3 regions of the Pseudomonas promysalinigenes genome follow, and region 1 is predicted to be linked to each of the others. Evidence: riboswitches for the same ligand, from Rfam matches in the RefSeq annotation. Region 1 holds a riboswitch; each other region holds the start of a gene.
What was found. Region 1 has a riboswitch for cobalamin ahead of HU725_RS09215 (TonB-dependent receptor). Riboswitches for the same ligand answer to the same signal wherever they lie in the genome.
Positions count from the first base shown of each region.

Region 2: it holds a riboswitch for cobalamin, as region 1 does, so the genes downstream of both, cobO (cob(I)yrinic acid a,c-diamide adenosyltransferase) here and HU725_RS09215 (TonB-dependent receptor) in region 1, are expected to answer to the same signal.
Region 3: it holds a riboswitch for cobalamin, as region 1 does, so the genes downstream of both, HU725_RS11635 (CbtB domain-containing protein) here and HU725_RS09215 (TonB-dependent receptor) in region 1, are expected to answer to the same signal.

Region 1 covers NZ_CP077094.1:2,022,841-2,025,099, forward strand. Annotated here, with positions in the region: gene HU725_RS09215 (TonB-dependent receptor) at 1-1,340, opposite strand, end outside; cobalamin riboswitch at 1,450-1,655, opposite strand; gene HU725_RS09220 (GNAT family N-acetyltransferase) at 1,690-2,259, opposite strand.
Region 2 covers NZ_CP077094.1:1,238,843-1,241,101, reverse strand. Annotated here, with positions in the region: gene HU725_RS05760 (cobyrinic acid a,c-diamide synthase CobB) at 1-500, opposite strand, end outside; gene cobO (cob(I)yrinic acid a,c-diamide adenosyltransferase) at 497-1,108, opposite strand; cobalamin riboswitch at 1,228-1,448, opposite strand; gene HU725_RS05750 (C40 family peptidase) at 1,509-2,042, opposite strand; gene HU725_RS05745 (C40 family peptidase) at 2,184-2,259, opposite strand, start outside.
Region 3 covers NZ_CP077094.1:2,567,297-2,569,555, forward strand. Annotated here, with positions in the region: gene cobW (cobalamin biosynthesis protein CobW) at 1-505, opposite strand, end outside; cobalamin riboswitch at 607-817, opposite strand; cobalamin riboswitch at 1,153-1,374, shown strand; gene HU725_RS11635 (CbtB domain-containing protein) at 1,477-1,662, shown strand; gene HU725_RS11640 (CbtA family protein) at 1,670-2,259, shown strand, end outside.

The DNA of each region.
Region 1 (2,259 bases):
ATGTGATTCTGGTCGCGACGCACGCCCGTCACCAGCGACAAGCGCTCGCTCAGCTGCAAGCGGTTCTCGGCGAACAGGGCGAAAGTGTGGGTAGTGGACAGCGTCTGCGCACGGGTTGGCGAATCGCTATGGAACCAGCCAGCGGCTGGCTGCCATGGGTCGATGTAGTCTGCACCCACGTCGTTATAAGGCCGGTTGCTGTCGACGTTGAAGCGCACCTTGTTGTACTCGGCGCCAATCAGCGTCCTGCTTGGCAGCCCGAACAGCTGATGATCGAAGCTGAAGGTCTGGCGATCGCCAATCTGCTCCTGGTTGTGCCTGATTTGCAGGTAGCTCTGGCGCTCCAGTTGCTCTCGCGCTGCGTCCCAGCTGTAGTTCTCGGCATTGCGCCAGTGACGGCGGCTCTTGATGTAATACAGCTGGTTGCTGGCGCTGACGTGATCGGTCAGCGTCCAGTCGGTAGTCAAACGCGTCCACTCGTCGTGGTAGCGCTGCACATCGTTGCGAATGTTGTAGTTCTTCTTGCGCAGGCTGTTGCGGTAGTGGCCATCGATCAACGGCGTGCCGTAGTAATTGGCCGGCTGGGCGTCGCCCCGTTCGTGGGCGAGGGTGAAGCTGAGGTCCTCGCTGGCGTCAAAGCGCGCTGCGGCACTGAGCGCCAGGCTACGGGAATCTGTGCGGTCGACCCAGCCATTGCCCGCTTGCTGGTTGAGTGTCAGGCGGTAGCTCAAGCGCTCACTGAGGCTGCCGCCGCTGTCCAGGCCCAACTGCTGGCGATCCCAGGAGCCATAGCCCAGGCGCAGGTGGTTGCGAACCTCGCCAACCCATGGTTTTTTCGGGATTACGTTGATCACTGCCCCGGTGGCGCCCTCACCATACAGTACCGAGGCCGGGCCGCGAATCACATCGATCTGCTCGACCATCCACGGGTCGACCGGAAACGTCTGAGTGCCGGCCCCGGTGTACAGGCGCGCGCCGTCGAACAGGGTCATCACAGATCCATGGCCTGTGAAGCCGCGTGCTGACAGGCCAGTGCCGCCGTCGCCGGGGTTGCCGATGAAGGTGATGCCGGGCGATCGGGTCACTGCGTCCTGAACGGTGAGGTTATTGCGCTGCTCGATCTGGCTGGCCGTGATGCTGCTGGTACTGGCAGGTGTATCCAGGGCGCTGAGGTTCAGCCGCGAGCCGGCGTCAGTGGGGGTGGCCAGGTCGACGCGTTGTGGGTCACGGCTATCGGTGACAGCTGTGGAGGGGAGGTTCAGCACAGGTTCGTCGGCCAGTACTGGCAAGGTCACGGCCAAACAGGCCGCCAGGGGATGAAGCTTGATGAGTCGGGACATGTCGTTCCACTGCAGCAGGAATGAATGGATCCCGGTGGAAAACACGCAAAGGCGCACCGCGCACGCTGGCGCACACGCGGATACCGGCCTGCGCCCGCCCACCGCGGGTTGCCAAGTGAAGCTTCAGGCCGGTCTCCGGGCTTGCGAGGGGCGTGATACCTTCACCTTCCCATGCAGGCGCACAGTGGTGTATCGAAGGCATCGCTCGCTTACCGTTGCGGGGGCAGCGCCGGACTTGTCGTGAACCACGACGCACCGGCTTCCCGTTTCACCCTGCGCACGGCGGCGCAGGGCACCTGAAACTGGCGCGCATCTGACCATCGAATGGCCGGCGCGTCAAATCCGTGAATCAGCGCCCGCGACGGCGCGATACGCGCGCCTCAATATTTTTGCGTCCGATCAACAGGGCTGGTTTCTCTACCACCGGTTCATCGGCCAGCCATTTGTACATCACCAGGCAATCGACCAGGCCAAGGCGGGCGTGGCGGTAGGCTTTGGGCAGGCGGCCAACGGTTTCGAAGCCTAGCTGCGTCCACAGCGCCACAGCCACTTCGTTGCTCGCGACGACCGAATTGAACTGCAGCGCCAAAAACCCTTCCTGTCGCGCCAGTTTCTGGGAATGTTCGCACATCAGCCTTGCTACGCCCCGCCCGCGGGCAGCCTCGCAGACCATGTAACCGCAGTTGCCCACATGGGCGCCTGGGCCGGCAGCATTGGCCTTGAGGTAGTAGGATCCAAGCAGTTCACCGTCTTCTTCAGCCAGCAGCGTGTGCAGGGGCAGGTGCAGCCATAGCTGGCGTGCCTGCTCGAATGTCAGGTCAGGGTCGTAGGCATAGGTTTCACGGGCCTGGGCGATGGCCTGGAAAGTTGGCCAGAAACGCTCGAAGTCTTCCGGCGTCATGGGGCGGATATGGATCAT
Region 2 (2,259 bases), 780 kb from region 1:
TCGGTCAGGCTACCTTCGAGCAATTGCGCGTGACGTAGGCTGCCGACACGGTTGGCCAGTACGCCAGCGAAGGGCAGGTCGGCCTGGTAACGTGCCAGGCCCAATGCCAGGGCGCCAAAAGTTTGGGCCATGGCCGTGCCATCGATGACCGCCAACACCGGCACTCCAAAGTGTCGTGCCAGATCGGCACTCGATGGGGTGCCGTCGAACAGGCCCATCACGCCTTCGATCAAAATCAGGTCTGCCTCTTGTGCGGCTTGCCACAGCAACCGACGGCTCTCCTGAGCACCGATCATCCACAGATCGAGCTGGTACACCGGGGCACCACTGGCGCGCTCGAGGATCATCGGGTCGAGAAAGTCCGGGCCGCATTTGAATACCCGTACCTTGCGGCCCAGGTTACGGTGCAAGCGGGCCAAGGCCGCGGTCACGGTAGTCTTGCCCTGGCCAGAGGCAGGTGCCGCGATCAGCACCGCTGGACAGCTGCGGGGTTCACTCACAATTCGACGCCCTTCTGTGCGCGGACCCCGGCCTGGAAGGCATGCTTGAGCATGCCCATCTCGGTGACGGTATCGGCCAGCTCGACCATTTCAGGCTTGGCCGCGCGACCGGTGACGATCACATGCTGCATCGGTGGCCGGGCCTGAATGTCAGTGAGCACCTGGTCCAGGTCGAGATAGCCGTGCTTGAGCGCGATATTGAGCTCGTCGAGCACTACGAACTGCACGTTCGGGTCTTGCAGCAGCTGGCGCGAGACCGCCCATGCCGCCTGGGCGGCAGCGATGTCACGCTGACGATCCTGGGTTTCCCAAGTGAAGCCCTCACCCATCACGTGGTAGCGCACCTGCTCGGGGAAGCGACGGAAGAACAGCTCCTCGCCAGTGCTGTTGCGGCCTTTGATGAACTGCACCACCCCGCACTGCATGCCATGGCCCAGGGCACGGGCAAGCATACCGAACGCCGAGCTGCTCTTGCCCTTGCCGTTGCCGGTGAGCACCAGCAGCAAGCCGCACTCGTTGGGGGAATTGGCGATGCGCTCGTCGATGACCGCCTTCTTGCGCTGCATACGCGCCAGGTGGCGCTCGTCGCGTTCGGTGAATTCGCTCATGGAAGGTTCTCCGCAGGCTGCGGCCACGTGGGCAGTGGCGGCAGGTAAAAGGCGGGCAGACGGAGAACGCGCAGCAGCCACGGCCGAGGCCGCGATGCACCGCACATCACCCTCCGTGATGCCGTTGGCAGTATCAGGCCGGTCTCCGGGCTCATGAGCGGGCCGTGGGCCCAGGGCTACGCGCCTTCCCGGGTGTTCACACCCAGTGGCACTGCGCGGCCGTCACTCATTTACCGTTGCGGGGGCAGCGCCGGAATCGCGCCATGCTGGCGACCACCGGCTTCCCAGTTTCACCCTGCCCAGTCGAAGCTGGCAGGGCACCTGAAACACGCCGCGAAGGTTAGAGGGTTGCACCGGGACCGTCAATCGGCGTGGCCATGCAGAGGAACCCGGTGTTCCCTCAGCGATTCTGCGCCAGGTGCTCCTGGGGAATCACACGCTTGGCCTGCAGATAGGCTTTGGCCCAGTAGCTGTTGGACAGGTAATCCAAGCGTACGGTACCGCCAGTGGAAGGCGCGTGCACGAAGCGCCCTTCGCCCACATAAATGCCCGCGTGACTCACTTGCGAACCGCCGGCAGTGGCGAAGAACACCAGGTCGCCCGACTGCAAGGCGTTGATGCTCACCGTGGGCGCGCGCATCACGATCATCTCGCGGGTCGAACGTGGCAGGCTGATACCAGCAGCATCGCGGTACACGTAACCGATAAGGCCACTGCAATCGAACCCGGAATCCGGTGTATTGCCACCCCAACGGTAAGGCGTACCCACCAGGCCGATAGCACGGATCAACACGTCGTCAGCCAGCGGCGAGCCCTCTGGCTGGCTGTAGGTGATGGTGGGCTGAACCACAGGCGCAGGCGCCGGGGCACGGCTAGAACAGGCGGCAAGTAAAGCCACCATGGAAAGGAATGCGAAGCGCGCCATCATCTTCATGGCCAGAACTTCCTGTCAAAGACCGACCGGCCGGAGCCGAAAAGAGTTGAGAATTTAGATTAGACGCTTTCTGTAAATGCGCACGGCGGCGAGCTTTTTTTATCAAGCAACACCGCCGTGGCAGGGTACATCATTTTGATATCAGTTGCGCGCGATATTGGTCGTCGGCGCCATGGCCAAGGCACGCTTGGCTTCGATGAAGGTCTTGCTCCAGTAG
Region 3 (2,259 bases), 540 kb from region 1:
GCGACTCATGATCGAGGTTGGGGTCGAGCTTGCGTTGCGCATCGACTTGTTCTGGGTAGGCAGCGAAGGTGCCAGCGGCCACGGCTGGGCTATCGACCACAGTGATGACCGCGTCGACGGTGCAGGCATTGCGAATTTCTGGCCACTGGAAGGCTTGTACCAACGGCTTTGGCAGGGCCAGGCCGCTGGTTTCGATGAGGATGTGATCAAGGTCGCCGCGACGCGCCACGAGTTCACGCATGACGGGGAAGAATTCTTCTTGGACCGTGCAGCACAGGCAGCCGTTGGCAAGCTCATAAACGCGGCCGCTGGCTTCTTCTTCGGTGCAACCGATACTGCACTGTTTGAGGATTTCGCCGTCGATGCCCAGCTCACCGAACTCGTTGACGATGACCGCGATGCGGCGGCCTTGGGCGTTATCGAGCATGTGGCGCAGCAGCGTGGTTTTGCCTGAGCCGAGGAAGCCTGTAACGATAGTGACGGGGAGCTTGGCCAATGTTTTCATGTCGTGTTGCCCTTGGCAGGTTAGCGCGGGCACACGGGACGATAGCCGCAGGCCAAGCTGGCCGGGCTCGTTCGCCACCGGATCACCCCGCCCGGTTGAAAGTCGAAATCGTGAACGAGGCAGGTCTCCTGGCTTGCACCGTACCATTGCCGTGCGAACGGCTTAGTGGCGGATGGACGCCTTCCCGCGCGTTGGCGCAGTGGCTGTGTCGATCCATTGTCGGTGCCTACAGTTGCGGGGGCAGCCGCGGCTTCAACCGCGTTCCCGTCTTAGCTTCGGCCTGGCCGAAGAACCTCGAAGCAGCAAGGCTACGCGGGGGGTGGCAGGTGGTCAACTATCGTCCACGCTCCTGCATAGGCATTTGGCCTTGTTTTGCCCTGCTGTTGCATTGCTTTTGCCCTCCTCTGCTTTTGCTTTTAAGCGCGCGGTAGTTCAGCAAGCGCCGAATGCGACTTCAGGAGGCCTCACTCCGGCCTCCTGAAGTCGCAATCTGTGTCGCCTGAACTACCGTGCGCTTAGAAGCAAAAGCCAAGAGCAAGAGCAAGAGCAAGAGCAAGAGCAAGAGCAAGAGCAAGAATTGCAGGTGTTGAAGCGAGCGCAAGCGCGAGCCGGTTTATTGGATTTGACGCCACCACCGCCCCGTGCTCTCCTTATGCCTTGCGTCAGGTGCCCCCTTGGGGTGAAACGGGAAATCGGTGCGTCTCAGGCCCTCGCCAGGGCCAGGCAAACCCGATGCTGCCCCCGCAACGGTAAGCGAGCGAAGCATCAAGACCACTGTGCCAGTGCGTAGTGCATGGGAAGGTGATGCTTTTCAAGGAGCCATGCTCCTCCTCGCAAGCCCGGAGACCGGCCTGGCGCTCATGAACACCCCGCGGTGGGCGGGCGCTGTCGCATCCCCCTGGTTGTCTGGCAACCGGGGCTGCCGCGCTCGTGCCCATTGCACTGACAAAAGCAAAGCAGAGGATCGCATCATGCCAGTCACCAGCGCCAATCACAGCATCGCTACACAGGTTTCCCTCAGCCAACGCATGGCCATCGCTATAGGCGCCAGCCTTCTAGGTCTGTGCCTAGTGTATTTTGCCGGCTTCTCGCACATAGAGGCCGTGCACAACGCCGCACACGACACCCGCCACAGCGCCGCCTTCCCTTGCCACTGAGGCCATCATGATCAAGCGTATCGCCAGCACCGCCGGGTTCAGCGGCCTGCTCGCAGCCTTGCTGCTGACAGTGCTGCAAAGCTTCTGGGTCGCACCACTGATCCTCCAAGCGGAAACCTATGAAACTGCCGCCCCTAGCGCCGAGCACCATAGCCATGACGCAGAGGCGAACGCCGGGCACAGCCACAGTGAAGAAGCCTGGTCGCCAGAAGATGGTTGGCAGCGCATCCTCTCCACGACGGGCGGCAACCTGGTGGTTGCGGTCGGCTTCGCACTGATCCTCGCCGCCCTTTACAGCCTGCGCGAACCAGGCCGCACCAGCACTGGGGCGCTCTGGGGGTTGGCCGGTTTTGCCGTGTTCTGCCTGGCCCCCACCCTGGGCTTGCCGCCAGAATTACCCGGCACCGCCGCTGCGGATCTGGGTCAGCGCCAGAGCTGGTGGATCGGCACGGCCGCCGCCACCGCCACCGGCCTGGCACTGCTGGTATTCGCCCGCCATGGCCTGCTCAAGGCGCTAGGTGCCGTCTTGCTGGTAGTGCCCCATGTGATCGGGGCGCCACAGCCCGACGTTCACGAGAGCCTGGCGCCGCAAGCCCT